One region of the Paenibacillus liaoningensis genome, then DNA from elsewhere that is predicted to be linked to it. Evidence: riboswitches for the same ligand, from Rfam matches in the RefSeq annotation. Region 1 holds a riboswitch; each other region holds the start of a gene.

Region 1 (8,110 bases):
GTCACTTTTCGACATAGTTTCTCTTTTTATGTCTACTATAATACCAACGTTTCCCATAATAGTCAACTGAAATTATTGAAGAAAATTGCAGCTACTAAGGGAGTTTGACTATATAGTAAGGTCATATTACTCTTACTATAGAATACAACAGCTTCGACATTTTGGAAACTGTTTTGCGACATTCTTCGACATATTTTTTGCTTTTTTATGTCGAACCAGAGAACAAAAGGAGTTGATTTGTTGAATGAACCGACAGCTATCGGAAGAGAAAGTTTTTAAGGACCCCGTTCATAAATATATTTATGTTCAGGATCAGACGATATGGGATCTAATCAATACGAAGGAGTTTCAAAGATTACGGCGTATTCGGCAGCTCGGAACGTCTTATCTTACTTTTCATGGCGCTGAGCATAGCCGATTCTCCCATTCTCTTGGCGTGTATGAAATTACTAGAAAGATTATTTCCCAATTCGAACGCAATGGTTTTCCCGGCTGGCCACAGGAGGAGCGGCTATTGGCGCTTTGCGCTGCACTGCTGCATGACGTTGGTCATGGGCCATTTTCCCATTCGCTGGAACAAGTATTCGATACGCATCACGAGCAGTGGACCTGCAGCATTTTGCTTGAGGACACCGAGGTCAATCGTATACTACGAAATGTAGCAGACGACTTTCCTGAACATGTCACTGCTGTTATTAATAAGACATATCCGAATCCAATTGTTAGCGGCTTGATTTCCAGTCAGCTTGATGCGGACCGAATGGACTATTTATTGAGGGATGCTTATTTCACAGGGGTCAATTATGGCAACTTTGATCTGGAGCGTATTCTGCGTGTGCTCCGTCCTATTAATGGAAGGATTGTTGTTAAAGAAAGCGGCATGCACGCCGTAGAGCATTATTTGATGTCCCGCTATCAAATGTATTGGCAAATTTATTTCCATCCGGTTACGAGAAGCTCGGAAATCATCCTTAGACAAATATTTCGCAGAGCGAAGGAGCTTTATGAGGGTGGGTACACATTTGGTTGGATGCCGGAGCCGCTGAAACGGCTGCTTGACGGGACAATTGGGGTTAAACAATATTTGAAGCTGGATGAGGCGTATTTGCAGACAGCCTTTATAGAATGGAGCGACGAAGGCGATGAACTGCTGGCGGAGCTATGTGATCGTTTTTTGACGCGTCGCCTCTATAAATACATCATGTTGGATAAACCGGATATTGGCCTCTTTAATGAAGTAAGACAACAATTTGCAGCGATCGGGTTGAACCCGGATTACCATATGGAAATTGATTTTCCATTTGATCAACCGTATGATGTGTATCAGCCTGATACGAAAAAAGGCGGAAAAGAAGAAAAGACGCCGATTTTGTTAATGGATAGCTACGAGGCTGTCAGTGAAATTTCCACGAAATCTGACATCATTCGTTCCATTACTGGACTTCATCAGGGCCAGTCCCATTTGTATTATCCGGAAGAGAAGCTGCGCGCTGCCGCTGATCAATTAAGCGATAAAGTACGAATGTTATTTAAAATATAGGAAAGTATATGATTTTGCCATACTTTCTCTATATTTCTCGGACTGAAACGCGCCGCCAAAGGACGGCTTTCGACCGTTTCACCATAGACTATAATATAGAAGGAGCTTGCTCAATTATGATTTCTTTATTCGACACACACACCCATTTGGACTCCCCGCATTTTGACGAAGACCGCGAAGCTGTTATCGAAAGAGCGCGTGCGGCAGGGGTGGATTTAATGGTTAATATTGGATTCAATCGGGAAACGATTCCAACAACACTTGCGCTGGCAGAAAAATATGATTTTATATATGCAGCAGTTGGCTGGCACCCCGTTGACAGCATCGATATGCTGCCGGAGGATCTGGGATGGATTGAAGAGCTTTGCTCTCATCCTAAAGTGGTAGCCATTGGCGAAATCGGACTGGATTACCATTGGGATACGTCCCCAAAAGACGTCCAGCATCGCGTATTTCGCGAGCAAATTCGCTTAGCCAAGAAGTTGAAAAAACCAATTATTATTCATAATCGCGATGCCCATGAGGATATTGTCAAGCTGCTGAAGGAGGAAAATGCTTCTGAGGTTGGCGGCATTATGCATTGCTTTTCCGGCAGTCCAGAAACGGCTCAAAAATGCCTCGATATGAACTTCTATATATCGTTCGGGGGACCGCTTACATTCAAAAATGCAAGGGTGCCAAAAGAGGTGCTTGCGATGGTTCCGAGTGACCGAATTTTGATCGAAACGGATGCCCCATATTTGACCCCTCATCCATTCCGAGGGAAACGAAATGAGACGTCTTATGTGTCGCTCGTTGCGGAAGCGGCAGCAGAAATATTAGGAAAATCGGTGGCCGAAATCGCCAATTTAACGACCGAAAACGGTAAAAAATGTTTCGGAATTGTGTAAAAACGGCTTTAAAAACGAGAATAAGTGACCTTTCCGGCGATAAAACTAATTTTTCATGCTGAAATAGACTCTCTTTTCCGTAAATATCCTAAAATTTCGCTTAAATCGGTTTTTATCTGATCTTTACAATTAGGCTCCGATGAAGGTATGATTCATTTCAGAGCTTTAAATTTTTGTATTGGATTTCCAGTTTGCGCTTAATCTTCGAACTTTGGAGAGCGGGGGAACCATGCACGATGCTGTGAGGAATTTGCGGATCACATTGCACGCGCACCTGAATTTCTTCTAGGGGTGAATTTGGCGGGGATTGCCATGAGCATTCTTCCGACGATAGGGCAGCTCTCTTGCCCGAACCCGACAGCTAACCTCGTAAGCGTTTATAGAGAGTGATCAACCTCGTGCATCCACCATTCCTGAATAGTCTATTTTGACGTTCCCGGGAAGCCACGAAACAGATCCTCTGTCGACGGGCTTTCTTTTTATTTTTGAATATTGGGTAAATCGTCGTCATAGGGTAAATCTAGGAGGTTGCAGAGGAAATATACTGGAGCGTGCTAGAAGCACGCCAATATACTATAGTCGCGTCAATGGTATCATGCGTAATTCGACGGCGGGGCTATGAAGGAGGACCGATGAAGTGGGCATTATTCAAGCAAGTGAGACCCATGGGAAACGATCATCCAGCATGTCTTTCGCATTGCGATGGAAGCGTGAAAACTTGCGTTTGATTCTTTTGAGTACTACGATCTCAATCGCTATGACTTTCATGTTTTTGGTGTTGTTGTACGGATCGGCTGACAAAAGCGTATCCGTAGTAGTGAATGGACAAGAAACCGTTGTTTCAACGAAACAATGGGTCCTGCAACGCCTACTGGATGAACAAGCTATTACAATTGGCCCGCATGACGAGGTATCTGTACCTCTGAATACGGCAGTAAAGGATGGGGACCGCTTTGAAATTAAGCATGCGGTACCGCTACTTGTAAAAGCTGATGGCAAAACATCAACGGTGTACACGACAGAGAAAACCGTGCAGGCAGCGATAAAGAAATTAAATATTCCTGTTGAAGATGATGATAAAGTATTACCTTCGCTTGGCTCGGGCGTCAGCGCGGATATGACCGTAACAGTCATTCGCGTCGATACGAAGCTAGGCAAGTCGTCCAGCACAACACCGTTCACCATTGTGAAGAAGGAAGATCCGAACCTGGAAGTAGGCAAGGAGAAGGTTGTGCAGACGGGCAAAGAAGGCGTCGTAACGATCAAAATTGAGAAGCAGTTTGAAGATGGCGTACTTGTCTCCAAGAAAGTGGTAGACAAGGTAGTCGAAACGGTTGCGGTCAATCAGGTCGTTGCAGTCGGTACGAAAAAGCCGGAGCCTAAAGTTACTGTGCTGTCGACAGCGACAACCAGCAACAATGTAACGGTAGACGGCACAACGCTCACATCCAAAAAAGTGCTCAGCAACGTCACATTGACGGCCTATTCAGCTGGCTTAGCATCAACGGGCAAGAGCGAAGGGCACCCGGACTACGGAATTACGGCCTCTGGCGCTAAAGTATCGGAAGGACGGACAATTGCCGTTGACCCGGATATCATTCCACTCGGTTGGTGGGTGTATATCGAGGGCATTGGTTTCCGCCGTGCTGAAGATACCGGAAGTGCGATCAAGGGCAATAAGATCGATGTTTATTTTGACAGTGAGAAGCAAGCTAATAAATTTGGTAAGAAAAAAGGATTTACCGTTTATGTGATTGGTCCTAACAAGCCATCGCTTAGCTAATTAGTGGTAGTTCTTTATGGATTGTGCTCTAGTTTATCGCAATCATAAGCTAAATATGACAGGATGCGGAAGAGGCCTTGCCTCTTCTTTTTGTTTGCGTCAGATTCGCTTGAATGGCCAATTGGGGTTATAATAAAACAGACGTGAATGAGCGGGTTGTTGTTGCAGCAATCGCCCATTTTTTCTGAAATATAAGATTGATAAGTTTCACATTTATAATCAGCTTATATTTCACCGCGAAACGGCAGCTTTGCCGCCAAAGGACGGCGACAGCCGTTTACGCTTGAACGAATATCCAAGATAAGTTTCCCTTTGTGAAAGGATTGTTCGATGTGATCAAGGAAATGATTGTAGTAGAAGGCAAAGAGGATACGGTAGCGATTAAGCGGGCCGTTGAAGCCGATACGATTGAGACGAATGGATCGGCCATTGGCGAGGATGTGCTGCGGCGCATCGCGCTGGCACAGGAGCGCCGTGGCGTTATTATATTTACAGATCCGGATCATGCAGGAGAGCGTATTCGTAAAATTGTCGCTCAGCGTGTGCCGGGCTGCAAGCATGCTTTTTTACCGCAGGAGCTGGCCTCCTATAAAGGGGATATCGGCATTGAGAATGCGGCGCCTGATGCGATTAGGCAGGCGCTCTCGGAGCTGCGTACAGAAACGGCTGAGAGCGTCGGGGCCATTACATGGGACGATCTGATGGCAGCTGGCTTAATTGTGCATGAAGAAGCGGCAAAGCGGCGGCTGGTTATAGGCAAGCTGCTGGGGATCGGCTATGCGAACGGGAAGCAGTTCTACAAGCGCTGCACGAGCTTCTGCATTACGCGCGAAGAGTTTGAGAAGGCGCTGCAAGCCATGGAACAACAGGAACAGGGGTGACGAAGGCGTATGACGGAGCAACAAAGCTTGAATAAAGGCGCAGTTAAGGCCGCAGAGGTAGCTACGCCTAAACGAACAAAGGAAATTATTGCGAAGTACGGGTTCTCCTTTAAGAAGAGCTTGGGACAAAACTTTCTCATCGACCAAAATATTTTAAACAATATTGTCAGCGCAGCTGAGCTTGACGAGACAAAAGGCGCGCTTGAGATCGGCCCTGGTATCGGAGCATTGACGCAGCGCCTTGCTGCAGTTGCGGGAACGGTAACGGCTGTTGAAATCGACAATCGGCTCATTCCGATTTTGCATGATATTTTCGAAGGCGAAGCGAATGTGGGCATTGTGCACGGCGATGTGCTTAAGCTCGACCTGAAGCAGCTGTTCGAAGAGCGCTTCAGCGGCGTAACGGGCGTTAGCGTCGTGGCGAACCTTCCTTACTATGTGACGACGCCGATTTTGATGAAGCTGCTGGAAGAGCGCCTGCCGCTGGAAAACATCGTCGTCATGATCCAGAAGGAAGTCGCGCAGCGGATGGCAGCAAAGCCAGGCGGCAAGGAATATGGCAGCCTGAGCGTGGCTGTGCAATATTATTGCGAGCCAAAGCTCGTCTGCACCGTTCCGCATACGGTGTTTATTCCACAGCCGAATGTGGATTCAGCTGTCATTAAGCTTGCGCTGCGGGACAAGCCGGCTGTTGATGTGCCCGATGAGGCGCATTTCTTCCGCGTCGTGCAGGCCAGCTTCGCACAGCGCCGCAAGACGCTCTACAACAATTTGACGGCGCTTGTGGGCAAGGAACAGCGGGAGGCCCTTACAACGCTGCTGCAGGGGCTTGCGATCGATCCTGCGCGGCGGGGTGAAACATTGTCGCTGGAGGAATTCGCCAAGATCAGCCGTGCATTTTTGGAAGTGGGCTGGAAAGGCTAAATAAAGATGGGCGCCGCCGGGCAATGGCCTCGGGGCGCCCGTTTGTTTTTTGCGCACACTACACGCCTTATGCCCATAGGATAGACGAAGAGGTGATTTACCTATGGAGCAAGGGGAGCTGGTCGTCCGCAAATCGTATGGCGGTGACGTGCTATTCCGCGTAGAAGCTGTTCGAACACATCATGCCCTGTTGAAAGGCACGGATTACCGATTGCTTGCGGATGCACCGATTCCTGATTTATCGGTTGTTCGCGATCCAAAAAAAGAAAAAGCTACGCAGCTGGTTCGAGTGAAAGTAAACGACTCGCTCAGCCGCATTCGTCAGCAGCATGAGCAAATGGCCGTTCAGGTGAAGGCGGATATTCGGCATGCGATGCCACAAAGCCAGCCTTTCTTCGAGGTGCCCGGCAAAGTGCTGCATTTGGACGGTGACGGCAATTATTTGCGTAAAAGCATGCAGCTGTACCAGACGATGAACGTACCGGCACACGGCGTGCACGCGCATGAATCACAGATGGCTGATTTGCTTTACCGTCTGCTGCCTCAAGTGAAGCCGGACATTGTGGTCATTACGGGACATGACGGTGTGCTAAAAACAAGGCTGGAAGCCGATCTGCACAGCCTAAGCAGCTATAAAAACTCGCAGAGCTTCTATAATGCGGTCCGCGTAGCACGGGAGTATGAGAAGAACCGCGACGGCCTTGTCGTCATTGCGGGAGCGTGCCAGTCGCATTTTGAGGCGCTGCTGCAAGCCGGTTCGAACTTCGCAAGCTCGCCCGGGAGAATTTTGATTCATGCGTTAGACCCGGTATACATTGCGATCAAAGCAAGCTATACGTCCATACGAGATACAATTAACCTGGCTGATGTCATTCATGGCACCATCAGTGGCATTGATGGCGTAGGCGGCATTGAGACGCTGGGAAGGTACCGAATTGGTTTGCCAAAACCTAAAATTAAGGCAGCCGAGTCATCCTTGCAAAGCATTTCCTAACAAACGGCCGAGTGCAGTTGAGACTCGCAACAGTTCTCGGCTTCATTGATTTTATAATTTTTCGATAAATTATTCATGGAATGATAAAAATGGATGAAAACACCGTTGACAATTAAATAAGTTGACTGATATAATATTTTGCTTTGTTTGACAACCCCTCTCCATTTTGTTATAATGGACAAGGAAAGAGGTGGTAGTGGACAATGGCAAAAAATGCCCTACTGGATATAAAACGCAATTTGGAAGCTCATGTGGGCTCCAAGATTCGTCTGCGAGCAAATGGCGGTCGTCGTAAGACCGTTGAGCGCACCGGTGTGTTGGAAGAAACCTACCCTTCTGTTTTCATTGTTAAACTGGATCAGGAATCGCAGTCATTCAAGCGTGTTTCCTACAGTTATGCGGATATACTGACGGAGTCGGTGGAAGTGACCGTATGCAATGATGAAGGTCAAGTCCGAATTACCCAGACATAACATCAGATCTATAGATGCCGACAGGCTATACTAAACGCGGAGACGACAGTTCTTCGCGTTTTTTTTCATTTTCTAAGCTGGAAGCGGTCGGTGGGCGCTCATGCGTATAGGGCTGCTGGGTTGTCGCATACTAAGGGGGCATAACCAATTCAGCAGCAAGGGAGGATCTCACGCATGAGCCGCAGAAGACGCAGTGTAATGTCCGAGGAGCTAAAGTATGAGCTGGCGAAGGATCTAGGTTTTTATGATACGGTGCAAAAGGAAGGCTGGGGCGGCATTCGCGCCAAAGACGCTGGCAACATGGTCAAGAGGGCGATCCAAATGGCTGAGCAAGCCGCAGCGAATGGAATCAATCGGCCATAACCAGGTACACGCAATGCGAGGCTAAAACGGCAATAATCGGCTAAGAGTCGCCGCTCTTTATATAAGCGGCAGCACTCTTAGCTTTTCTTCTGCCCGTTTGCTATAATATTGGATAAGTTAATGATAGGAACGGGAGAGCTTAGGATGAAAATTTATGAAAAAGCTCCGGCTAAAATCAATTTATTGCTCGATGTGCTTCGCAAGCGTGAGGACGGCTTCCACGAGGTCGAGATGATTATGACGATGGTAGACCTTGCAGACC
Region 2 (8,110 bases), on a different contig from region 1:
GAGCGCATTTGCATTTTGGCAGACTACCGCAAGCTTGGCATTGGTAAAATCATCGTCGAAGCGATGGAGCAAGCAGCCGCAGCCCAAGGACTTACCGCTGCCAAGCTAAATGCCCAAACCCATGCAGAAGGCTTCTACAGCAAACTGGGCTATCGCACGGTTTCGGAGATTTTTTTGGAGGAAGGCATGCCTCATGTCACGATGACCAAGCAGCTTGTACAGCAGGCCTAAAGCCCGTCAATCCAATACAAAAAGCCCTGGACAGCCGCCTTCCAACATGGACGGACTTTCCAGGGCTTTTCAATTGTATAGCTGCTGTAAGGCAGCTATTATTTGCTATGCGATAATTCTGGCGTTGTCATACGGTCATAGAAATCAACCGCTTTATCCTTGTCCTCGGAATCGCGAAGCGCCATTGCCGAACGCGGATGCTCGTCCAAAATACCAGTAATCATATAAGGAATAATGTAGCCCCACTCTTCCTTCTCACTAAGCGGAATCATGTATTTCTCGATCATATCGAGTACTGGGCGTGTTTTGTATCTTGGGTTTTGCAGTTGGGATACGAGCAGTTCTGTGTTGCAGTTGCCTGCTGCGCGGCCCATGCCATATACGGACGAATCAAGCAGCTCGACGCCGCCCTCAGCAGCAATAAGCGTATTAGCGAATGCTAGCTGCAAATTGTTGTGCATATGCGCGCCCAGACGTTTGTTTGGAAGATACTTGCGGAACTTTTCCGTCAAGTAGCTTACATCATTCGGCTTCAGGCTGCCGTAGGAATCGACGATGTACACAACATCAACAACGCTGTCATTGATCAATTCGAACGCTTCCAGCAGTTGGTTTTCCATTACATTCGACAAGGCCATAATGTTCAGCGTCGTCTCATAGCCACGGTCACTGAATAGTTTAACCAGCTCAAGACCCTTGTCCACATCTTTCGCATAACAAGCGACACGGATCAGATCAAGCAAGCTTTCGCTGCGCGGCAAAATATCGTTCTCGTCTACACGGCCTACGTCAACGAGTGCAGACAGCTTCGTAGTTCCTTTGTTAGGAATAACGGTTCTCAGAAACTCGTCATCCAGAAAACGCCAAGGACCGGCACTTTCTGCGCCTTTGAGCAGCTTTGGCGAGTTTTTATAGCCAATTTCCATATAATCAACGCCAGCATCGTTCAGGCTTTTGTACAAGTGCTGGACAAACTCTACGCTGAAATCCCAGTTGTTTACTAATCCGCCATCGCGAATAGTGCAATCGACGATTTTACAATGACTTGTTTTTGAATTCATGTAAAGGCTCCTTCTGACTGTACGTCGCTAATCTTTAACATCCATCATACTTGAAATGCCTATGAAACGCAAAAGAAATTTGCCCGTTTCTGACGTCATAAATCGGCCTTTTTAAGCACCAAGCAGCTCTTCTGCTTTCGCCTGAAAACGTTCATGAAATTGCTTGACCGCCCGGATATCCATCTGCTGTCCATTGATCCGGTTGTAAACTTGCTCATCCGTCGTCGCCAGCACATCCAAAAACTGAGACACAATTTGAGCCGTTACCGTTTCCGGGTGCTCCTTCACCAGCTTTTGATAGCTCGCCTTGACCTCGCTGAGCAGCCGATACGTTTCCATATCGAATATGGGCGTATTATTGAGGCCATAAATATACATCGATAAGTAGCTGTTTAAATAAAGCTGCTCGATTTCCGGGCGCTCTGCTGAGTTTGGGTACGTCTTAATATAGTTTTCCGACAAAACGGCGCGATTCGCCAGCTTGTCCCACGTTATGATCAGTCCGGCATCCTTCGCTGATACCTCATTGGATTCTACCGCCCGCAAAAAAATATAATCGTTCATCTGCTGTGATACGTAATTTTTGTAAACCTTTTGCAATTCAAAATCAATGATCGGATAAATGGTGCCCTCTACCATAATCAGCTTGTAGCCGCCCATCAGCTTCGTAATAACAAGCTGCTTCACAGCGGCATCCTGAATTTCGGCGGCGTTGGAAGCCGTAATCGGCCATTGCTGCTGGAGCAGCACCTCCTGCACATTATTTTCAAAAAAAGCGTCCTGCGTTCGTTCTAGATCATTGTTATAATACGCATTCAGCTCGCGTATCATCGTATCCGCCCGCTCCTGTCCCGCTTTCGACATATTTTCGTTCAGGAATGAGACTATTTCGAACGGCTCCTTCGCATTTTGCACCGTCTGGCGGTATTGCTCCAGCAAATTGTCTTTCTCTTGGGGGACACCTTGAACAACTGGCGAAACCTGAGCCCCAGCATGGGAATCCCGTCGTTCCTCTGTATTTTTATTGTTGCCGCTGCAGCCTGCAATGAATAATGCAAAAATAAGAACCAAAATATTCCATCTATAGTTACGACTACGCACGTCGTTATTCACCTCAATCGTCATGTTCACCTAGCCCTCTCACCCTAATAGTATATGCCACATTATCGTCAATATCCAATAGACGCATGAACAGAGCGGAAGTTACGGCAAAAAAGCGCGGAAGCAGGCCTCCGCGCAAACTTTTTTTAAAACACATCCGTATCCTTAACTTATCTTCAAAATATCTCCTGATCTTACAGCGCTTTGACCTGATTATCCTCATGCTGGGCTTCGGCCGAATAATGCCCTGACTTCACAACCTTTGTTGTCAAATACTTCTCATTGTAGACCGAGGTTTGGCCCCAAAGCGGAACACGGCGGGCAATGTGCATGCCAGCATCACGAAGCGCCTCCACTTTGCGCGGGTTGTTCGTAATAATCGATACGGGCTGCGAGCGAAGCAGCTTCAAGACTGCAATGGATTCGCTGTAATCGCGAGCGTCCTCGGCAAAGCCCAGCTCCAAGTTCGCATCAACCGTATCCAGTCCTTCCTCTTGAAGCAGGTAAGCCATTGCCTTGCTGAACAAGCCAATGCCACGGCCTTCATGATTGGCCAAATAAAATAAGGCACCCGTTCCATGCTCGGTAATCATTCGCATCGACTGCTTAAGCTGAAAGCCGCAATCACAGCGTTGGCTGCCAAAAATATCGCCCGTATGGCAAATGCTGTGCATGCGAATCAGCGCATCTTCGCCTTCGGCAAAATCGCCATAGACGAGCACGCTGGATTGCTGAAGCTCCGCATAATGCCCATTTGCCAGCTCGCTGTATAGATCTGCTTCGTCCTGCGCGCTATTTTTCTCACGCTTCAGCCAGCTGTACCACTGGAAAATCTTCGTCTCGCCATCAAGCTCAACCGGGAGCTGAATCGGTCCGACAACGTGGATATCGTATGAATCGCCTTCAATTGTTTTTATTTTGTCATTTATAATAGAACGAATGGATGGTTTAATCATTAGTGTGCACCTTCTTCATCTGTATTTGATATAATAGGTTGAAAGGCTAAGCTTCATCTGCTATACATGCACCTTGCCTTATTAACAATCATAGGGGAACAAATTTTCGCTTACCATTAGTAACTAATTATATATTTGAAATTCCATTACGTCAAGTTATGAGCGTTCAAAAAGTTTGCTTGTATATAAATACTATTAAAGCTATACTTAATAGCAAGTTATAATGAGGTGATCTACATGGAGAAATCCGGGCTTTGTCCGCGCCTGCACAAAGGGATGGACATTATAAGCAAACGATGGACCGGCTTGATCATTTATCAGTTGCTGTCCGGGCCGCAGCGCTTCAGCTGCATTCAAGGCGCCCTTCCCATTAGCGGCAGACTGCTGTCTGAGCGGCTTAAGGATCTTGAAGTTGAGGGCATTGTAAGCCGCGCCGTCTTTCCAGACATTCCAGTTCGCATTGAATATTCGCTCACTGAAAAGGGACACGCACTGGAGCCGGTCATTCGCGAATTGCAGCAATGGTCATCCAATTGGGTAGCGCCTATGTCCATATCCAAGTAAAAGGTTAACGAAGCAGCCTCGGCCCTCCATCGGGCCGGGGTTGTTTTGTGTTTTCGGAGTGGGGGACGCTTCGCGGAATTATAGCAATCTACTATTAACGTCTAGTACCCTCTATCAGTAGGCCACATATAAATATATTATTCGTATCTCCCCATGATAATTGTCCTCATATGCGTTATCACTAGAAAGGAGGAAACCCGATTGCTTACTGTCTTCATTATTTGCTCATCAGGCCTGTCCCTCTATTTCATTCTTAAGCCTCCTCCACCGATTAAACAGCCTACTATTCTAACCCTATCCTCTACGGCAACAGATAATCGCTATGACAGCATTAGCATAGAAACCGCTCAGCATACTGCTGCTGCCGCAAATGAATAACCCTTTGCTGCTTCACTATGAATTTAATCAAGAATTCGAGGTGATTAACATTTGATCTCGCTACCTTCCATTATCGTGTCCCTGTTTGCTTTCCTTTTCACTATTTTGCTCATTTTGTGGCGACCCAGAGGGCTGAATGAAGCCATTCCTGCTACGTTTGGCGCCATTCTCGTCCTATTGAGCGGAGTCATCTCGTTGTCGGACCTAGCGCATATTAGCGCCACTGTAAGCGGAGCTGCCATCACTATTATGGCAACGATCGTCATGGCTATCGTGCTAGAAAGCTTCGGCTTTTTCATCTGGGCAGCCGAAGGGCTTGCTATTCGAGCACGAGGCTCAGGACTCAGATTGTTCTGGTATGTAAACCTGATGTGTTTTCTGATGACGCTATTTTTCAACAATGACGGCAGCATTCTTATCACAACCCCGATTTTGCTCATTATGCTGCATCACATGGGACTGAAAAACCACCAAAAAATTCCATACCTACTCTCAGGAGCATTAATCGCTACCGCCTCCAGCGCTCCCATCGGAGTCAGCAATATTGTAAATCTGATTGCGCTGAAAATCGTCGGCATGGATTTGTACATGCATACCGTCATGATGTTTATCCCCGCTACACTAGGTCTGCTGCTGCTCACCTTGCTGCTGTTCCTCTACTTTTACCATCAGCTTCCCCGGGAAGTACCCCATACGATTTCAATCGTCCCTATTCACTCTGGCTACCATCCTTTACTCACTCCTGCCGGAAGCAAGCCTGCACAGCCCAAATACAGCAGCCGCTTTATGAAATCGATTCTGCTTTTCGTCTTCTCCGTTCGGCTCAGCTTATTTGCTGCATCCTATTTGCACATCCCCGTTGAGTGGGTCGCTGTTTTCGGCTCCTTGCTGCTCCTTTGTTGGCGCTGGATTTACCTGAAAATGCCACCGAACGACATTTTGCGTAAAATCCCCTGGCATATACTCATATTCGCCTTCGCCATGTATATCATTATTTATGGCCTGCACAACATTGGCCTGACGCAAGGACTCGTTCAGGTGTTCGAGCCGCTCGTTACTGGCAGCCTGATGAATGCAAGCATTTTAATCGGAGGGCTCGTCTCCGCCATGTCTACACTCGTCAACAATCATCCCGCACTCATGATCGGCACGATCACGCTTACTGAAATGAACCTCGACCCGCTTACCCTCAAAATCGCCTACCTCGCCAGCGTCATTGGGAGCGATATTGGCTCACTCATTTTACCGATAGGCACGCTAGCCTCACTCATTTGGATGAATCTTGTGCAGAAATCCAAAGTAAAAATCAGTTGGATGGATTATGTCAAAGTAACGCTTGTCATCATTCCGCCTGTGCTGCTGTTTACCCTCACTCTTCTTGCTCTATGGGTTGGCTGGATTTTCCCAATGCACTAGCTCACAACAACGTATACATGAGCGGTCAGTCTACAAATAGGTGTTTTCTGATAAATCCGCAGCTATTTCTATGGCAAACGGGCGCTGCCACCAAATGACGGCAGCGCCCGTTTGCCTATAAGGCAGCAGTACTATTTATTTTATTTACTACTAAAAGGTTTACAATTGAGGAATAACGGTTTAATATATATCCCTAGCCGAATTCTAGCACTCTAATATTAAATCGCTTAATTTTTCAATTGAAAAAGCGGGGGAACCAACAACGTGGTTGAAGCGAAAGCTTGAATCGCAAGGGGTGAATCCGGTGCATCTCGCACTGGTAGGGCAGCTCACTGGCCCGAATCCGACAGCTAACTCCGTAAGCGAACGTGAGGAGAGATGAATATGATTGTCCTTCATGCGCCGGACGCTCCGCCTAAGGCGAAGCACGCAATGAAGCTTACGGTCAAACGCATTGAGCTGTTTGTCATTCCAGCACTCAATGTAGACGACGCCGGAAACCGTGCCTGCTTGCGGGTAACGACGGACAAAGGCATTGGCTTTGGCGAGACTTTTGTCGACGAGATGGAGCGCCCTAATGATTGGGGCCTGTGGTGCAGCGCGCTGAGCAGCTTTATCGGCACCTTGTCTATTACAGGACGGTCGCTTCGGAGCGAGCAAGCCGATCATCACAGTGTGTACAACCTATTCGATCATGCGATTCATCATCTCAAAAGCTGGACCGCAGAAATTGAACCGGACGACGGCGCTTCTGAGGAACCTATTTTACTTAGCCGCTCCTTATTCTACCTTTCTATTTTTTAGCTTATTTTAGATCACCATAACGCAAAGGAACCTTCCCCGCCATGTTTCAGCTGGCAGGAAAGGTTCCTTTTTTTCTATCGGCCGCTTGTCCTTTCAAGGTGAAACGGCTTTCGCCGTCCTCTGGCGGCGCGGCGCGTTTCAGTCCGAGAAATATAGAGAAAGGATGGGAAAATCATATACTTTCCTATATTTTAAATAAAATCGGTCATCGAATGGACATTCAGCTCGCCCGGCGACGCAGCGCTGAAAGCCTGATCTCCTTGCGGATTTCGCGCGTAAAACGTAATCGTACGCGGTTCGTTCGGCAGCAGATCGAAATAGTTGTCGCTGAAAATACCTTCGATCGACGCAGAAAGTCGAACCTGCTTGGCCAGCGTATCCGTCTCCAGCACATAAGCGGTGCCGCCGCTGCCTTGAACCTCGCTGATCTTTATGGCCGGAGCCGCAAGCTCAAGCTCATTCATCGGCCTGAAATAATGCTCCTTTTCCTCCACGAGCAGTCCACCCTGCTTTAGCTTCGCCACAAGAACGACTTCACCTGGCTGAATGCCTTCGGAAAGCAGCGCTTCCAGCTCTAAGGAGCAGGCGATATGGCCGTTGTTTGGCTGAAGCGATACCGGAACGGCAAACTGCTTCAGCACCTCGCCCGTGAATGAACGCAGCTCAAGCGCAAGCTCGCCGATGAAAGGTTCATTTTGATCTGACAATACATAACAATCGACGCGGCCGCTGCTCGCGCAGTCAAACGACAGCATGATGTCGCGGAAGCTGCGTGCCGCATAATATTGCAGCGCCTTCCAGCGCCCGTAATAGTCCATTCCCGCCCATGAGGCGACAGGCCAGCAATCGTTCATTTGCCAATACAGGGACCCCATGCAAAATGGCTTTTTCCGCCGATGGGCTTCAATCGCTGTCTTCATCGCTTCCGCCTGCAAAACCTGGCTCAAATAAAGAAATGCCGGGAAATCCTTCGGCTGGCGCAAATACATATCCATATATTCCTTGATCAACTGGTTGCCGCGCGCGTTTTTCTGATGCGCCAGCATTACCTCCGATTCAATGGCCATGTCCGCTTCTTCCGCATACTGCTGCACCGTTTGCAGCTCAGGAAACGATTGGAAGCCGTATTCGCTCATGAATCGGCCGACGTGGACGTTGTATTTTTCAAAAGGCTCTACGTTATGCCAGACGCCCCAATAGTGAATATCGCCGCTCTTCGACAAGTTGAAAGCATGCTGCTCACCGTCTCCCGTCAGCCCCCGCATAGGTGAAGAAGGCCAATACGCAATACCATTGCCAAGCCCCGCGACCGCCTGCGGCAATATCCGGTGGAAAATCGCCTCATAATCAGCCCACAGCTGCTCGCGCTGCTCAGGCGTATAGTCGCGCTTCCAGCCCCAGCCCATATTTTCATCATAATGTGACCAGGCCGTATCGATTTCATTGTTGCCGCACCATATGGCGATACATGGGTGATTGCGCAGACGCCGAACGTTTTCCTCCGCCTCCAGACGCACATTTTCCAGAAAAGCCTCATCTCCGGGATACATGCTGCAAGCGAACATGAAGTCCTGCCAAACGAGCAATCCGTACTCATCG
Region 3 (8,110 bases), on a different contig from region 1:
GACAGATTGCTGCTCTGGAATCGCTGCGCAGCGGATTGGCAGACAAGGATCTAATGAAGGAGGCTTACAAGCAGCGCAGGGCGATGTTCGTGGGCGGCTTGCAGCAGCTTGGGCTTTCCTGCCATATGCCGGAAGGGGCGTTTTATGCTTTTCCATCCATCGCCCATACGGGACTAAGCTCGGAGCAGTTCGCCTTCAAGCTCATGAAGGAAGCGGGCGTGGCCGTTGTGCCAGGGCATGTTTTTGGACCAGGCGGTGAAGGGCGCATCCGCTGCTCCTATTCGGTATCATCAGCAAAGCTGTCGGAGGCTTTGGAGCGAATGGGCTGCTACATGAGCCAGACGAGGCAGGCTGACCCGTTGCAGCAGTTGGAGCGGGTCGGCGGTTGATGGGAACGGAGCGGAAAGGGCTAAGGAAGGGCTAGGAAAGGAAGCGGAAAGGAAGAGGAGGGGGGAGAGAGACGCTAGGCTTCTTCCCCTCCTCCGTAAACCATGCAATGAAATTCCGCCGCGCCTTGCGGTGTCGGGCGGATATACGTGTCGGTAATGCGGAAGCCTGCCTTCTCGTATACACGAATAGCACGTGCATTCCAGGTCAGCACCTCCAAATCCAGCTCGCTGTTTGGAGCGCGGCGGCGAGCCTCCTCTACCAGCAGCGCAACAAAGGCGGTGCCTGAGCCCCTGCTGCAAAGCTGTGGGTGAAGACCCAATCCAAGCCGCAGCACTTCATCCCCCAGCGGGAAAAACTGTGCAAAACCAGCGAGCTCCCCGCGATCGTCTAAAATAGCAGCATATTGCCTCTGGCGCAGCTCGGGATCACCGAACTCCATTTCGGCTTGCTCCATAACCTCCCATGCGGGCCATTGATAGATGCCGTAAGGCGGCTCATACCGCCAATCGCACAACTGCCGGGCATGGGATGCATCCATTGCGGCAACCTTCCAGCCAAATGGCGGCTGGGCGCCAGCAGGTGCAGCATTTGCTTTTGTCATCATTATACAATCTCCTTATAAACCTCAATCGCGCGGGCGCGTGAAGCTTTCAAATCAACGATGGCATGCGGCTGCGGCAGGTGGATTCGCTTATCAGGCAGATGGGCAAGCTCCGGCAGCCAGCGTCTAATGTAAGTGCCGCCCGGATCATGTGTTGCGGACTGCGTAGCCGGATTCATAATGCGAAAATATGGCGCGGCGTCGTAGCCGAGTGACGAGCTCCAAAGCCAGCCGCCTCGGTTCAGTGTATGATCATAATCGGCGAGCTGGCGGCGGAAATACTGCTCGCCCAACGTAAATGGGCATAACAGATTTTTCGTCAAAAACATGGCGGTAACCATCCGCAGCCGATTCGGCATTTCCCCCGTTTCATTTAGCTGCTTCATAGCGGCGTCAATAACAGGAATGCCCGTTTTTCCTTCGCTCCATGCCTCGAAATGCTGATCGCTTAGCGCAGATAAATCAAACTTCTGCTCATATCGGTAGAAGTCCTCATTGTATTTTCCTTGATATAGAAAAAAATCCCGCCATGCCAGCTGTCTAATCCACGCCTCGGCTCCAAACTGCTGCTGCGCCGCTTCGTAGGCTTGCCGTGCTGACAGCGCTCCCGTATTCAAATAACGCGCCAAATGGCTCGTCTGGTCGTCCGCAAACTGGTCGCGGCCGCCTTCATAGCCAGACAGGCGTTGATTTAGAAATTGCTCCAGCACCTCGGCTGCATGGCTCGCGTGGGATTGGCCGCGCCCGGCTGAGTCATCTATCTGCTGAAAGGCTGCCGCAGCCAGATGCTCCCGCGGAAGACTGAAGCGCTCTGCCATGCTGGCATCTATATTTTTCAGCGTATTAAGCTGCTGCAGTGTTGTCTCGCCCGCAGGGGAATAGTGGCTCTGCATAAAGGCTTGCCACATGCGGTAAAACGGCGTAAATACCTTGTAAGGCTCACTGCGCCGAGAAAACGTATGGAGCTCCTCCAAATCGGCCAGCGGCGCATCGTCGAGCGTCATCCAGCGGCGTCCCGCTGCGCGTACAACCTGCTGAATACCGTGGTCGCGTGCCCTTGCATAAGGCGTTGCCAGAAAACAGCAAAGCCGCAAGCTATTTGTCCGAAGACAAACAACTGCGGCTTTGCTGATTGAGACAGCAGCTTTTCGTTATGTAAGCGAAAAAAGCGTGGCCTGGCTCTATTGCTCGCTTGCGTACTTGTCGTAAGCGTCTTGGCTCATAACGCGTGTAGCTGATACGTAACGATCAGCATAATAAGACTCGCTAAGTTTGCTAATAATAACGCCTCTGCTCGAGGAAGCATGTGCAAACTTTCCATCGCCTACGTAAATACCAACGTGGGAGATGCCTTTGCCGCTCGTGTTGAAGAATACGAGATCGCCAGCGATCAGGTCACTCTTCTTCACTTCACTGCCATCGTTCGATTGGGCTTGGGAAGTACGGGAAAGATCGATGCCCATTTTGTCGAAAACATACTTCGTAAAACCGGAGCAGTCGAAGCCTTTCGTAGTCGTTCCGCCGCTTTGGTACGGTGTGCCGATCAGATCAGCGATAACACCATCCATCTTCGAACTCGCGAACACGCTGCCTGCTTGGAAAGCAAGCATTAATACAAGACCAACGAGTAGTGCAGTAACCTTCTTCAAAATTTGAAACTCCTTCCGGTGCCGACGAGGTTAGCTGTGGGGTTCGGTTGTGAAGGTTCCCTATGATTTCCAAGACACTTGAATCAAGCCGTCCAAGCATCGAAATCAATTCACCCAAAGTGGTTCCCCCGTATTTCTATACCTTTGCGGTATAAAAAATTAGGCTGGTTTAATTTTGCTCTGCGCTAATAATTCGTTTTTTTCATGTGATTTCCTTCTATATGAATGAATTTCTAATAATTCTCATGTAACCTTTTGGCTCAATTTTGCGTTAAAACAAGTTTCTTGCCTAATAAATGTTCGATCTATCGCCGTTCTTGGGCAAAAAAACATTTTGTCAGTTTATATGAGAAATAGGCAGCTAATATGCTATGAATCGTGTGAATAGGCAAGAATTATAGCGTAAAATGAAGATTTAGAGAGTTTGAGCTAGGTCGCCATATAGGCTGGGAAGTAAATGGAGGCTTTACCTGCAGGTGCAGGATAACGGCAAAAAACCGATTTCGGCCTTTTGGCCGCAATCGGTTTTTTTATGAGAAGGGCTTTAGAAAAATGAGAATACTAAATGAGAATTAGGTGGGGTTGCCCTCATTTTTCTAAGGGTCTCAGCTCTGCTTTGATTGCAGGCAATCGTATTGGGCAGCGAGCGTCCATACTTTTAACAAGGTGCGCAGCAGATGATAGGCTTGATGCATGATGAGTGCCAGCATGCCTGCCCAAGCATAGGAAAGCCCAGACACAGCGAGCGAAGCGGCAACAGCCAGCAGCCACATCAGCAGAGAGAGGCCGGCATAAGGGAAAAGATTTCGGAGCGCATGGCTGAGCCAGCGCAAGGAGCCCGTGCCGGAGGCGGCGCCGAACTGCATAGCGAGCAGCAGCAGGTGAACGAGGAAGCTCCATAGCAGCCAGCCGCCAAAGCCCGGCAGCGTGCCTTGCAGCAGCTCGCCCAGCGAATGGCCCTCCATAAGCAGCTTGAAGGCGCGAGGCAGCAGGAACCAGCCGGGTGCGAAAATAAGCAGCGTGCGCAGCCAATAGAGCAGCGTCACGGGCTTCCAAGCTTTGCGAATGCCTTGAAGAAACTGTGTTTCACCTGTTTCGCCCATATGATGCAGCGAGTAGAGCAGCCCCGCATTGAACAGCGGCGTCAGCAGCATGCGGGCAGCGAACAAGCCGCCCAGAAGCCACAAATAAGGATTGATCAAATCCGTCTTCGTCAATTGAAACTGGGCCTCGCTGAAGAATAGCGACACGGCCGAGTCAGACGGATGCTGGAGCGGAAAGCGCCGCAGCAGCGGCAGTACAGTCATATCAACAAAACGGTAAAGGAAAAATCCCCATAATAGCTGGTAAAGGAATAACAGAATGACGATATAGAAATGGCGGATAGCGAGCCGCCAGCCTTGCTTCATATGCTGCTTCATTTTTCAACCTCCTCTCTACCAGCCTACGGATCCGAGCAAGCCTTCGATGAGCTTCGTCAGGCCGAGGCTCCATCGAATGCGCGACTGCTCGGGCACTTCTGCGCGCATAAAATTGTTAATATGCTTGTTGTCCAGCACATTGCTGTTTTTCGGGTCAACCGCCACCCAGGCAAGCGGAGCAGCATGCACAACCTTGTACTGGATATGCGACTCGGCGGCATCCCATGTTTTCGAAATCTTTTCGCCGTCGGTAAAGGAGAATACGAGCGGGATTGGCCCATTTTGCCCGCCATTGCGCTTAATCAGCACGGTAGACTCGTACTCCGTTTGGCCATCCTGCTCCACTTCATTCACTCGAATAGCCTCTACTGAAAAATCCGCCATCAGGCTGCCGTATACATACTGGTGGAAGTAGTCCTGCCATTTTTCCTTCGTAATCTGCTCAACGACACGCTGGAAATCAGACGTGGTTGGATGCTTGAATTTGTATTTTTGAAAATATGTGCGCATAATTTTTGACATCGTCTTTGCTCCGACCTGCTTCTCAATGCCGACCAGCACAAGCTTGGCGCGCATGTATACATTTTCCGCGTACTCATCGCTGTTGTGATAAGCCCATGAAGGCTGCTTCAGCGGGGCAGGGGCCGTAATATAGCTGGCTTCCATAGCCAAGTTAGGCTCAACGCCATAGGCGTTCTCCATCACCTTATCCTCCGCATAAGAAGTAAAGCCTTCGTCGAGCCACGCTTCTTCGAACTCGTTCGATGCAACCATCCCGTACCAATACTGATGGCCAATTTCATGTACAACGGTGCGCTCGAGGCTGTAGCCAGGGTTATCGGATTCAGCAGCTAAAGCGGTTACGAGCGTTGGATACTCCATGCCGCCTGCACCATTCGCACCCTTCGGAGGGACGATAATGGACAGCGTCGAATACGGATAATCGCCGTACCACTCCGCGTATTTGGACAGTGCTGATTTTGCTGCATGCATATAGCGGTCTTTCAGCCCTTCGTGGGCAGGGTCCAAATAAAGCTTAATGCGAACACCCGGAATACCCGTTCCTGACAATGTGTCCTCCGCATATATGAAGTCCGGCGAGGCTGACCAAGCAAAGTCATGCACGTCTTCGGCATAGAACTGATAGGTGCTTGTGCCATTTTGCGTCACAGCTTCCCTGGTCTGAATGCCGGTAGCAGCGACCGCAAAGTTTTCTGGCACTGTAATCTGGGCGCTGTACAAGCCAAAATCGCTGTAAAACTCCGAATCGCCATGATACTGGTGGACGTTCCAGCCTTCATTCGTTCGGCCGCGTGTGCCAGCCAGTTCATAAACAGCAAGCTTCGGAAACCACTGGCCCGCCATAACAAAGCTCCCGGAATAGCCCATGCGAGCGAACACCTCGGGCAGCTTGACCTCATAGGTCATGGAGAGTGTTACTGATTTGCCCGGTGCGACTGGAACCGGAAGATTGAGCTTCGTCAGCGTAAAGTCGTCCGTATTTCCGTCATCGGGCTGAACATAATGCAGACGGGGAAGCAAGCTCTCGCCCTCCAGCGTTTGCAAGGTAAGCAGCTTCATATAACCTTGGCTGTCGACCGTGGCCTTATCACCCCGCAGCTGACCGCCAGACTCGCGCATGAACGTCGACTTTTCGGACTGAAAGGCATTGGGGTACAGATGAAAATACAGCTCGGACACCGTTTTTTTGCCTGGGTTCGTCCAAGTTACGGTCTGGGAGCCATCTAAATATCGGATATCCTCCCGAAGCGCCACTTGCATGTTGTATTGGACGACTCTTTTGCTAAGCGTCTGTACCGTTTCGATCTGGGCAGGGTCGGGCTGTGCTGGCGGTGCCGGGGCAGGCGGCTTGGCCGTTTGCGGAGCAGCTTGCTCTACTGCTGCTGTCGTGAGATCGGCAATGCCAATCGGGTCTGTGGCGCCAGAGGCGTACGTATACTGGGATAACCAAGCGTTGCCGAAGCCATGATGCAGCGACAGTCCGAGCAGGACGGCCGAGAGCATAATGAGCGCGATTCGTTTGAAAGGTCCTGGAGTCATTGAACGTTTCCCTCCCGTTGACAAGCATCTACAGCATGTATATGTCGGCTTGTACCGGAATAGTCTTGTGGATTTTTGCAGCGGCGCTGATGAAGGCGTGTAAAGCGGCAGCCGCTTGCGGATTCGGCAGGAAATTGTGCCGTGTGCGCTTGTGTTATTGGGGAAAAACGTTCAAAATGGAAAGGAGAGATTGGCTGCAAGCTGCTGCGGCAGTACAATAGATGAAATGTGACGAGAGGACGTGTACGAACGGATGGAACAGCAAGGACAACCGGAGAAAAAAGAAAAGAAATCACTCGCGCTTAACGTCGTGAGCAACAAACAGCATAAAGGCTTTGGTGCAGGCACCATCGACCTAAGCCAAGTATCCTGCGTTATTATTGATGCGGGCGTCGCTTATATCGACGACGGCGCGATGCATGCCAAAAGCAAAGTAGAGCGCGGCATCAAGTTTTCTCCTAATAAAGAGGATACGCCTAATGGCCGCCAATGCTGGATTGTATGGGTTGCGGTAGAACGTGGAGAGAACGGCACGAACTACGCTGGCGCAACCGCTTGCGAAATGTGGATTGACACGGAAGCACGCCGCGGCTGGAAAATTCTCGCTGACCATGTCAACAAGCTTGATCATGCGATTAAGCGCCGCTACAACTTGGGCGAGCTGGGTGCGGAAGAAAAGGCTGCGTTCCGCAAGCTGTTAATCGAGCATAATGAAGAATGGTGGACCAACTCCTCCGATGAGCTGAAGCAGGCTTTGGAGGCATAGAATGACAGAAAGAATGACAGAAGAATGACCAAGGCAGCTTCTAACTGGGAAGCTTATAAGTGACGGGTTCCGCTCCAATGCAGCAGCGATTGCTGCGCTGGAGCGGAGCCTTTTTACTTTTTTATAAAAAATATTGCTGCAGGTGCAGGGGATAGCCATCGTTTTGGCGTCTAATATAAAGGGAAGGGGGAGAGAGAGATTCAAGATGAAGCATGGTTAATAGCGCTCCGCGACGGCGGGCCTGCAGAATTCCAGTCATTCGTGCAGGAATATGGCGCTCATATTTATAAAACGGTTTATGCTGTGCTTCATTCGCCGCATGATGCGGAGGATGTTACCCAGGAAGTGCTGCTGCAAATTCACCGCTCTCTCCCCGAGTGCAGGCTGGAAGGCTTTAAAACCTGGGTGACCCGCATTGCTGTAAACCGTGCGATTGATTGGAAGAGGAGCAAGGCACGCAAGCCGGAAGAACTGAGCGAATATGTGGACAATCTGGGACCCGGCACCGATGGGCAAGGAACTGCGATGCCTGCGGAGCGCGCTGCGATCGAGCGCGAGGAAAAACGCTACATAAGAGAACAGGTCGAGCAGCTCCCGGACAATTATCGTGAAGTCGTAAACGCCTATTATATAGAACAGAAATCATACGAGGAAATTTCGTCCTCAACCGGACTGGAGCGCAAAAGTGTAGAATCGCGCCTATACCGGGCAAGAAACTGGATTAAGCGGCACTGGAGAAGGGAGGACTTTGAATGAGTCATCATGAGGAACACAAGCATAGCGAGAGTTCAAGGACGAAACAGCAGGGCAAGCAGGTAGAGCAGCCCATAGAACAACCGATAGAACAGCCGATCATGCCAGTGACGGATGAAGCATCCTCAGCATGCAATCCTGTGAATCATTTGAATCATGTGGAGGCTTCCCTTCTGGAGCAATACGTGGCGAATGTGCTTTCCGAGCCTGAACGCGAGCAGATCGAGCGGCAGCTTGCAGAATGCGACGAATGCTTAGAGCAATTTATGCTGGTGTTGGAGGCGGATATGGCGGGGAGTCCCCCTACGTCTGAGCCTCATATAGCAGGAGCCGTTCCAGGAGCCAGTCCGTTAAATCAGGCGATTGAGCTTCCGGATTTTGAGCAGATGGGCCACAAGCTCAGCAAGCAGCTGTTCGGAGCGTCGGAATCCGAAAAACAGGATCTGCTGTCCGTGCCGGGTCCGTTCCT
Region 4 (8,110 bases), on a different contig from region 1:
ATGCGTCGTGCAGGAGCCCAGCAGCAGCGCAGCCATAGCCACCATGCACAGCATAGTGAGCCGTCCCAACCTGCGTTTTACGCTCATCCTTCCTCACTCCTCTCGTCGGCTTCAGCGCCAGCTGGCTTGAACGGGAAACGTATCGTCACGGTCGTTCCCTCCTCCAGCTCGCTCTCAAACTGCAAGCCATACGGCTCGCCGTAAAACAGCCGAATCCGCTCATGCACATTGCGCACGCCTACGCCGGAGCCCGCGCCGGAAGCCGCACTGGATGCAGAACTCGATGCAAAATTGGCGGAGGTTGACCTTTTAGAAGCCTCTGGAGCAGCCCCTCCAATGGTGCCGTCACGATCAGCCTTACGGTCTCCAGCATATCCAGACGGCTTGGCGGTACTACTGTTGGTCTCTCCCGTGAGCAGCGCCGCCAGCTGCTCGCCGCTCATCCCGAGCCCATTATCGCTCACCTGCAAGTACACTTGCCCAGCCTCGATCCATGCCCGAACGGTAATCAACCCTTTATCGACAGACGGCTCAATGCCGTGCATAATGGCATTTTCCAGCAGCGGCTGCAAAATCAGCTTGAGCGACAAGCTGGGCAGCGCGGCCTCTTCGACGTCAAACACATAATCGAATTTATTTTTGAAACGGATATTTTGAATGATGAGATAGTTCCGCGCATGCTCCAGCTCGCTCGCCAGCGGAATCATCGGCTTGCCTTTGCTAAGGCTGATGCGGAACAGCTTCGACAAGGAGGTAATCGTCGTCACCACCTCCTCGTTGCGGTTCATGCCGACCATGCGCACGACCGTATTGAGCGTGTTGTATAAAAAATGCGGATTAATTTGCGATTGCAGCGCCTCAAACTCATATTTGCGCTTCGCCTCCTGCTCCACAACAATTTGCTGCATCAGCTCGCGGATTCGCGCTACCATCAAATTGAAGCGTCTGGACAGCTGCTCTACTTCCAGCGGCCCGCGAATGGTCGTCATCGTATGGAAATCGCCGCGCTCGACATTTTTCATCGACTTCTCCAGCTGCCGGATCGGACGGGCAATAATGCGCGAAATAAGCCACGACAGCGCAATGACGAATACAAGCAAAAGCAGCAGCAGATTCAGCAAATAATCGTTCAGCTCGCGCTTTGTCGTAATAATCTCATCGGTAAAGGACACTCCGACCACCTTCCAGCCGATGTTGCCGATCGTTTGCACCGTAATCATTTTATCCTCGTCTCCGGATTCGTCATGAAAGCTGCCGAACGTATATTTCAGCGCCTGCTCGACGTTTTCGCTTTTCAGCCCGGCGTAGATGAGCTGCTGCTGCGGATGGTACACCATATTGCCCGCACTTTCGTCCACAATGTAGACGTAGCCCTTCTTCCCGAGCACAACCCGCGAGGACAGCTGATTGATTTTGTTAAAATTGACGTCCAGCAGCAGCACGCCATGCTCCGTTTTCCCGCCCCTTACTACGGTAATGCCTTTGCTCAGCGAGACAACCCATTTGTACTGCATTTTGTACATGTTCTGCACATGCGGCAGCGAGTAGCTGAGATGGTTCGGCGTTTGAAGCGCGCTCTGGAACCAGCGCTGATTGTAAAGACTCAAATTTTCCTTGAGCGCAACGCCGGGAATGCTCATCATCACCTCGCCGTCATGCCCGATGACGGCCAGCGACACAATTTCTCCCCGAATGCCGATGATCGTATTCAGCTGGCTGCGCAGCTCTTCTTCGTTCACATCGCCGCTGCGGCTGATTGTATCGTGGAGAACGCCGTAAATTTCCGACATGCCCTGGATATAATCCTCCAAATTGTAGCTGACCTGATCGACGACCTGCTGGGTATTGCGCAGCGCATTCGTCTCTGCCGTCTGCGAAAACTTGTTGAACAGCAGCACGCTGACCATTATAATCGCCGCAGCCGCAAATACCGACAGCGCCACTGAAATGAGAAACTGGATGCTGCGCTTCCTCATGGCGCATCCATATTCATCGCCTGATTGCGATAATCCTTGGCAGAGACGCCGACATTTTTCTTAAAGCACAGTGAAAAATAATTCGGGTCCGAGAAGCCGACCTTCTCGGCAATTTCGAACGTCTTCAGCTCCGTCGCCCGCAGCAGCTCCTTCGCCGCCTCCATCCGCAGCTGAAGCAAATAACCGCCGAAGGTCAGCTTCACCTCCTTCTTGAACAGGCTGCTGAAATACCCAGCGCTAATATGCAGATGGCTGCACAAGCGGGCAATCGACAGCTCGCTGTCATGGAAGTTTGCTTTCGTATAACGCACAGCCTCCTCGACCAGCTGCTTGTAGGAGCTTTGCCTGCGGCTGGCGATATGATGGCGAATTTTCTCGCAGAGCGACATGTACCATCTTCTCGTCTCCGACAGCCCGCTAAGCTGCTGCAGCTCCTCATAAATTTGCAGCTCGTATCCTACGATATCGTACAGGTTCAGCCCTGCCTCCCTCACCAGCTTCATGACCGCCGTCATCATCTCCAGCATGTAAAGCTGGTATTCCCGGTAAGCGGCATGGACGCCTTCAATCTCGTCAAAAAGCGCAGCCACCAGCTGCTTCAGCTCCTCATGCGTGCCTACGCGCAGGCAGCGAATGAGCGCCTGCTCCTTGAGCTCGTCAAATTGCAGCTCCTCCACATAGCGCGTCTCTACATCGTCAATGCAGATGATCCGGTTGCTGCCCACCAAATTATGATAATCGAGCGCCTGCTGCGCCTCCTCATAGCCCTGCTTTAACTGCGCGACATCCGCCAGCGTTGAGCTGACCCCAATCGTCACGGGAAAACGCAAGTATTTCTGAATATTTTGCAGCATTTCAGCAAGCCCGCCCAGCGTCCGCTCCATCAGCTCTTGCGCGCTTCCTCCCCGTCCAACTGCGAGCAGCGCCACCCGATCCTGATGCAGAAAAACTTTGCCCAGCCCGAGTCTGCCCCACACCTCTTCCGCCACATTGCGCAGGGCAAACAGCTTGAGGTCGAGATCGCTGGAGGCCGCAAGCGAGCTTTCCGCTGCGCGGAGCGGCAATCCGGGAAGCGCTTCCAATACATGCGTGTGCAGCACGGACACAATGTACGCCTCTCCCGCTAAATCCAGCTCATATTTCTCTAGCTTCTCCTCAATATGCCGCAGCGGAAGCTTGCGGGTGAGCAGCGACGACAGGAACAGCTCCTTTACGACCGGCAGGCTTGTACGGTAATGCTCCTGCAAAAGCTGCATATTTTCCCGCTTCTCACGCTCATCATCCAGCCGCTCCTTCACCTTGTCCATCACCTCAAGCAGCTGCTGCGCGGAAAAAGGCTTTAAAATATATTCATCCACCTGCAAGCCAATCGCCTGCTTGGCATATTCAAATTCATCATAGCCGGAAAAAATAACGATGCGCGTCAGCGGATACGTCTTCCTCGTCCATTCCGCCAGCTCCAAGCCGTTCATATACGGCATGCTAATATCCGTCGCTACGATGTCCGGCTCCAGACGCTCGATCAGCTCCATCGCTTCCCTGCCGTTCGCCGCCGTATCCACAATTTCAAAGCCATGGCGCTCCCATGCAATTTCGTGCAGCAGCCCGCTGCGCGTCTCTTCTTCATCATCTACCAGCAGCACTTTATACATCGTTCATCCCCCCGCTATTTAAATACGCGGCCGAGCAGCCGCAAACACCTGATTCTGTCAGCATGCTATTTATCATATTCGTTTCCTTGTTTTCTGGAAAGAGGGGGTGCTTTGAGTAAACAAGCGTAAACGGCTGAAGCCGTCCTTTGGCGGCAAAGCTACCGTTTCGCGATGAAATATAGAGAAAGGAAGAAAAAAATCATATGCTTTCCTATATTTTAAAGAAATCGCGAGATAAATCGACCTTGCTAAAGATAAATCTCGTTGTAAGCGTTTAAAATCAAACTAATCCGCTGCATTCGCTCTCTTTTGCGGCGTAAGCTTCCTTTACAGCAATCGCGGCGGGGGAGTATGATTCATAGCATGCATGAACCTTTTTTTGAAATATAAGAATTTATAAGTTTTGCACTTATAAATAGGCTTATATTTCTCGGACTGAAACGCGCTGCGCCGCCAAAGGAAGGCGATAGCCGTTTCACCTTGAAATATAGGAAAGTATAGGTTTTCGTTATCCTTTCTCTATATTTCTAAGGGCAAAGCTCTTCGCTCGTCCCAGAAGGACGACGAAGTCGTTTTTGCTTGATCGCTGAGTCTTCGCCCAATAGGCGAAGAGCGGGGGAACCAAACGCACTGCAGCCATCCGATGTGAGAGTCGGAAGCTGGCAGCGCAGGGGTGAATCGTTTGCAGGAGTGTCATGAAACTCCAGGCAAATGTAGGGCGACTCTCACCGCCCGAATCCGACAGCTAACCTCGTAAGCGCAGGTGTAGAGAGGAATGGTGAACGATTGTGACCTTGTAAATCAGGCCACAGAGCGTCATACGCCTCTGTGGTTTTTTGTTGTCTTTTTTTCGAAAATAGCACTCGCAACATCGGCAGGCATTTTGTTTCAAACGCTGAGTTCTGCACTGCCGCAGAAACGGGGGAACCATCGACGGCTCTCTGTCGTTGTCCAATGGACGATGGCAGGGAGCGTCACGGGGTGAATCGCAAGGGCACGATAAGTGCCAAGCGTAGGGCGTCTCTCGCGCCCGAATCCGACAGCTAACCTCGCAAGCGTCAACGGGAGAGGCCACACTTACACTTATCGCAGGCGAATCAGGGGCGTATGATGCCCGGATGAAGGAAGCTGCGGGTGAAGAGTCCTCTTTGCCCAAGGCTTCTTTTTTGCTGCCTTTTTTTCCAAAATGACTAGGGATAAAACGAAATAAGGAGCGCTGCAGCTATGCTGGATATCGGAATGGCTTTGACCTTAATCGCAGCTTTCGGGCTGATTGCCGGATTTATACGCTGGTGCGATCGGTCCATTAGCGAAATGGAGGAACGGGGATGATTGTCATATTGCTCGTTACAGGAGCTTTGCTGGTGTATCTCGTCTACGCCTTGCTCCATCCGGAAAAATTTTAGCAAATAACGTTTCATCATTTATAGCAAGGGAGGAACAGCTGTGGACGTCTTGCAAATGGCGGTAGTCGTCGGCATGATCATGCTGATCGCAAAGCCGCTTGGGCATTATTTATATTCCGTGTTTTCAAACGTTCCAAACCGTACTGACAAGCTGTTTGGACGAATCGAAGCGCTCATATATGCAGTAATCGGGCTCAAAAATCGCCAAGGCATGAGCTGGAAAAGATATGCGCTCAGCTTTATTACACTCAATTTCGTGCTCGTAGCTGTCAGCTATGTACTGCTGAGGGTGCAAAGCGGTCTGCCGCTTAACCCGAATGGAATCGGCGGCATGGAGCCGACACTCGTCCTAAATACGGTCATCAGCTTTATGACCAATACGAATCTCCAGCATTACAGCGGCGAATCAGGGCTGACGTATTTTGCGCAAATGGCCGTCATTACGATGATGATGTTTACGTCCGCCGCTACCGGCTTTTCCGTTGCTGTCGCCTTCGTGCGCGGCATTACGAGCAAAGGCGGAACGCTCGGCAACTTTTTCGAGGATTTCGTCAAAGCACATACGCGGATTTTCTTCCCGCTCGCTATTATCATTACGCTGCTGCTTGTGGCGCTGCAAGTGCCGCAAACGCTTAGCCCTACCTTGACCGTTACGACACTCGAGGGCGCGGTTCAGCATATCGCCATCGGGCCAGTCGCCTCGCTGGAGTCGATTAAGCATCTTGGCACGAATGGCGGCGGTTTTTTCGGAGTCAACTCCGCCCATCCGTTCGAAAATCCCAACCCGCTGACGAATGTCATTGAGATTTTGTCCATGTGGGCACTGCCTGCCGCGCTGCCCTTCATGTATGGCCGGTTTGCGAAAAGCAGCAAGCAGGGCTGGGTTATTTTTTCGGCGATGATGGCGCTGTTTCTGATCTTTCTTACGATTTCCTATACGGCTGAAAAAAGCGGCAACCCGCTGATCGCCACACTCGGCATCGACGCTTCGCAAGGCAGCATGGAGGGCAAGGAGGTTCGCTTCGGCATCGCCCAGTCCGCGCTGTTCACGACGGTGACGACGGCGGCCACGACCGGCTCGGTCAATTCGATGCACGATACGCTCACTCCGCTTGGCGGGCTCGTTCCCCTTGCCCAAATGATGCTGAACGTCGTCTTCGGCGGCAAAGGCGTCGGGCTCGTCAATATGCTGATGTATGCGATGCTGACGGTGTTCATCTGCGGGCTGATGGTCGGACGGACACCAGAATTTCTCGGACGAAAAATAGAGCCGCGCGAAATGAAGCTCATTGCTATCGCCATTCTTGTGCATCCGTTTATTATTCTCGCGCCAACGGCAGCGGCTTTTCTAACCGACCTGGGGCAAGGCGCTATATCCAATTCGGGCTTTCATGGCATTACGCAGGTGCTTTATGAATATACGTCCTCGGCCGCCAACAACGGCTCCGGGTTTGAGGGGCTGGCCGACAATACACCGTTCTGGAATATAACGACCGGGCTCGTGATGTTTTTCGGCAGATATATGTCGATGATCGCGCTGCTAGCTGTAGCCGGATCACTCAGCCGCAAGCAGTGGGTGCCGGAGACGATAGGCACGTTCCGAACGGACAATTCGCTATTTGCGGTTATGCTAATGGGCGTCGTTATTTTGATCGGCGCGCTCACGTTTCTGCCCGTCATTGTCACAGGGCCAATTGCCGAGTTTTTAACGATCCGTTAAAGGGAAATGAGGGGTAAGCGTTATGAATGACCAACGTGCTAAAAAACTGTTCACCGGACCGCTCGTGACCGAGGCGCTAAAGATGAGCCTCCTCAAGCTGAATCCGGTCCATATGATGAAAAATCCGGTCATGTTCGTTGTCGAGATTGGAACGCTGATCGTTCTGCTCATGACCCTATTTCCAGGGTACTTCGACTCGCAGGATCGCATCGGCTTCAACTTGACTGTTTTTATTATTTTGCTCTTTACGGTACTGTTCGCGAACTTTGCCGAAGCTTTAGCCGAAGGCCGCGGGAAAGCACAGGCTGGCTCGCTGAAAAAAACGAAGCAGGAAATTATGGCGAATAAGCTGCTGGGCGACAGCATTCAAATCGTCCCTTCTACGGAGCTGCGCAAAGGGGATATCGTTATCGTCTCGCAAGGGGAAATGATTCCCGGCGACGGCGAGGTCATTGAAGGGCTCGCTTCCGTCGATGAATCGGCTATTACCGGCGAATCGGCACCCGTCATCAAGGAGGCGGGCGGCGACTTCAACTCCGTGACGGGCGGAACGCGGGTCATCAGCGACCGCATCAAAATGCGAATCACGAGCGAGCCCGGTGAAACGTTCATCGACCGGATGATCGCGCTCGTCGAAGGCGCGAAGCGGCAGAAAACACCGAATGAAATTGCCCTGAACACGCTGCTGATAAGCCTGACGATTATTTTCCTCATCGTCGTCGTCACGCTTGGCCCGATTGTCGCTTATGTGGACGTCAATTTGGAAATTCCCGTGCTCATCGCGCTGCTCGTCTGCCTCATTCCGACGACAATCGGCGGCCTGCTGTCCGCCATCGGCATCGCCGGCATGGACCGGGTCACCCAGTTCAATGTGCTGGCCATGTCCGGGAAGGCGGTCGAAGCAGCTGGCGACATTAATACGATGATTTTGGATAAAACCGGAACGATCACCTTCGGCAATCGGATGGCTAGCGAAATCAATCCGGTGGGCACTGCTGGGGCAGATGAGGCAGCGGCATGGGCCGCTATTTCCTCCCTGCAGGATGAAACGCCGGAAGGCCGCTCGGTGCTGGAATGGATGAAAAAGCATGATAAAACCTACGATGCCGCGCTTGGCGAAGGCGGTCAATTCGTTCCCTTTCAGGCCGAGACGCGGATGAGCGGCATCGATTTGGCCGATGGACGGCTCGTGCGCAAAGGAGCCGTTGAAGCGATTCGCAGCTGGGTGCTCGCCCAAGGAGGAGACATACCCGCTGATTTGGCTCAGGAGACGGAGCGGATTGCCAAGGAAGGCGGCACGCCGCTCGCTATCGCCGTCGATCAGCACATATTCGGCTTGATTTATTTGAAGGATAC

What was found. A riboswitch is a leader RNA that binds a small molecule or an ion and turns the genes downstream of it on or off. The one in region 1 is predicted to bind cyclic di-AMP.
Region 2: linked by a shared signal. The riboswitch ahead of AC6B99_RS08370 (hypothetical protein) and the one ahead of AC6B99_RS32010 (resuscitation-promoting factor) in region 1 are both predicted to bind cyclic di-AMP.
Region 3: linked by a shared signal. The riboswitch ahead of AC6B99_RS27400 (C40 family peptidase) and the one ahead of AC6B99_RS32010 (resuscitation-promoting factor) in region 1 are both predicted to bind cyclic di-AMP.
Region 4: linked by a shared signal. The riboswitch ahead of kdpF (K(+)-transporting ATPase subunit F) and the one ahead of AC6B99_RS32010 (resuscitation-promoting factor) in region 1 are both predicted to bind cyclic di-AMP.

Annotation. Positions count from the first base shown of each region.
Region 1 covers NZ_JCAALU010000031.1:8,938-17,047, forward strand. The annotation lists gene AC6B99_RS32000 (HD domain-containing protein) at 245-1,540, shown strand; gene AC6B99_RS32005 (TatD family hydrolase) at 1,657-2,430, shown strand; cyclic di-AMP (ydaO/yuaA leader) riboswitch at 2,615-2,822, shown strand; gene AC6B99_RS32010 (resuscitation-promoting factor) at 3,068-4,213, shown strand; gene rnmV (ribonuclease M5) at 4,546-5,094, shown strand; gene rsmA (16S rRNA (adenine(1518)-N(6)/adenine(1519)-N(6))-dimethyltransferase RsmA) at 5,104-6,018, shown strand; gene yabG (sporulation peptidase YabG) at 6,122-7,012, shown strand; gene veg (biofilm formation stimulator Veg) at 7,216-7,485, shown strand; gene AC6B99_RS32035 (small, acid-soluble spore protein, alpha/beta type) at 7,660-7,848, shown strand; gene ispE (4-(cytidine 5'-diphospho)-2-C-methyl-D-erythritol kinase) at 7,993-8,110, shown strand, end outside.
Region 2 covers NZ_JCAALU010000005.1:116,416-124,525, reverse strand. The annotation lists gene AC6B99_RS08400 (GNAT family N-acetyltransferase) at 1-231, shown strand, start outside; gene AC6B99_RS08395 (aldolase catalytic domain-containing protein) at 330-1,292, opposite strand; gene AC6B99_RS08390 (hypothetical protein) at 1,404-2,423, opposite strand; gene AC6B99_RS08385 (GTP cyclohydrolase II) at 2,588-3,349, opposite strand; gene AC6B99_RS08380 (winged helix-turn-helix transcriptional regulator) at 3,587-3,913, shown strand; gene AC6B99_RS08375 (arsenic transporter) at 4,343-5,707, shown strand; cyclic di-AMP (ydaO/yuaA leader) riboswitch at 5,922-6,087, shown strand; gene AC6B99_RS08370 (hypothetical protein) at 6,092-6,511, shown strand; gene AC6B99_RS08365 (beta-mannosidase) at 6,703-8,110, opposite strand, start outside.
Region 3 covers NZ_JCAALU010000020.1:70,539-78,648, forward strand. The annotation lists gene AC6B99_RS27385 (aminotransferase class I/II-fold pyridoxal phosphate-dependent enzyme) at 1-389, shown strand, start outside; gene AC6B99_RS27390 (GNAT family N-acetyltransferase) at 464-994, opposite strand; gene AC6B99_RS27395 (FAD-binding domain-containing protein) at 994-2,085, opposite strand; gene AC6B99_RS27400 (C40 family peptidase) at 2,173-2,643, opposite strand; cyclic di-AMP (ydaO/yuaA leader) riboswitch at 2,645-2,816, opposite strand; gene AC6B99_RS27405 (hypothetical protein) at 3,246-4,061, opposite strand; gene AC6B99_RS27410 (M1 family aminopeptidase) at 4,077-6,122, opposite strand; gene AC6B99_RS27415 (YwhD family protein) at 6,376-6,888, shown strand; gene AC6B99_RS27420 (RNA polymerase sigma factor) at 7,150-7,644, shown strand; gene AC6B99_RS27425 (zf-HC2 domain-containing protein) at 7,641-8,110, shown strand, end outside.
Region 4 covers NZ_JCAALU010000009.1:43,248-51,357, reverse strand. The annotation lists gene AC6B99_RS14665 (substrate-binding domain-containing protein) at 1-87, opposite strand, end outside; gene AC6B99_RS14660 (cache domain-containing sensor histidine kinase) at 84-1,976, opposite strand; gene AC6B99_RS14655 (response regulator) at 1,973-3,628, opposite strand; cyclic di-AMP (ydaO/yuaA leader) riboswitch at 4,203-4,403, shown strand; cyclic di-AMP (ydaO/yuaA leader) riboswitch at 4,512-4,701, shown strand; gene kdpF (K(+)-transporting ATPase subunit F) at 4,957-5,034, shown strand; gene kdpA (potassium-transporting ATPase subunit KdpA) at 5,075-6,754, shown strand; gene kdpB (potassium-transporting ATPase subunit KdpB) at 6,777-8,110, shown strand, end outside.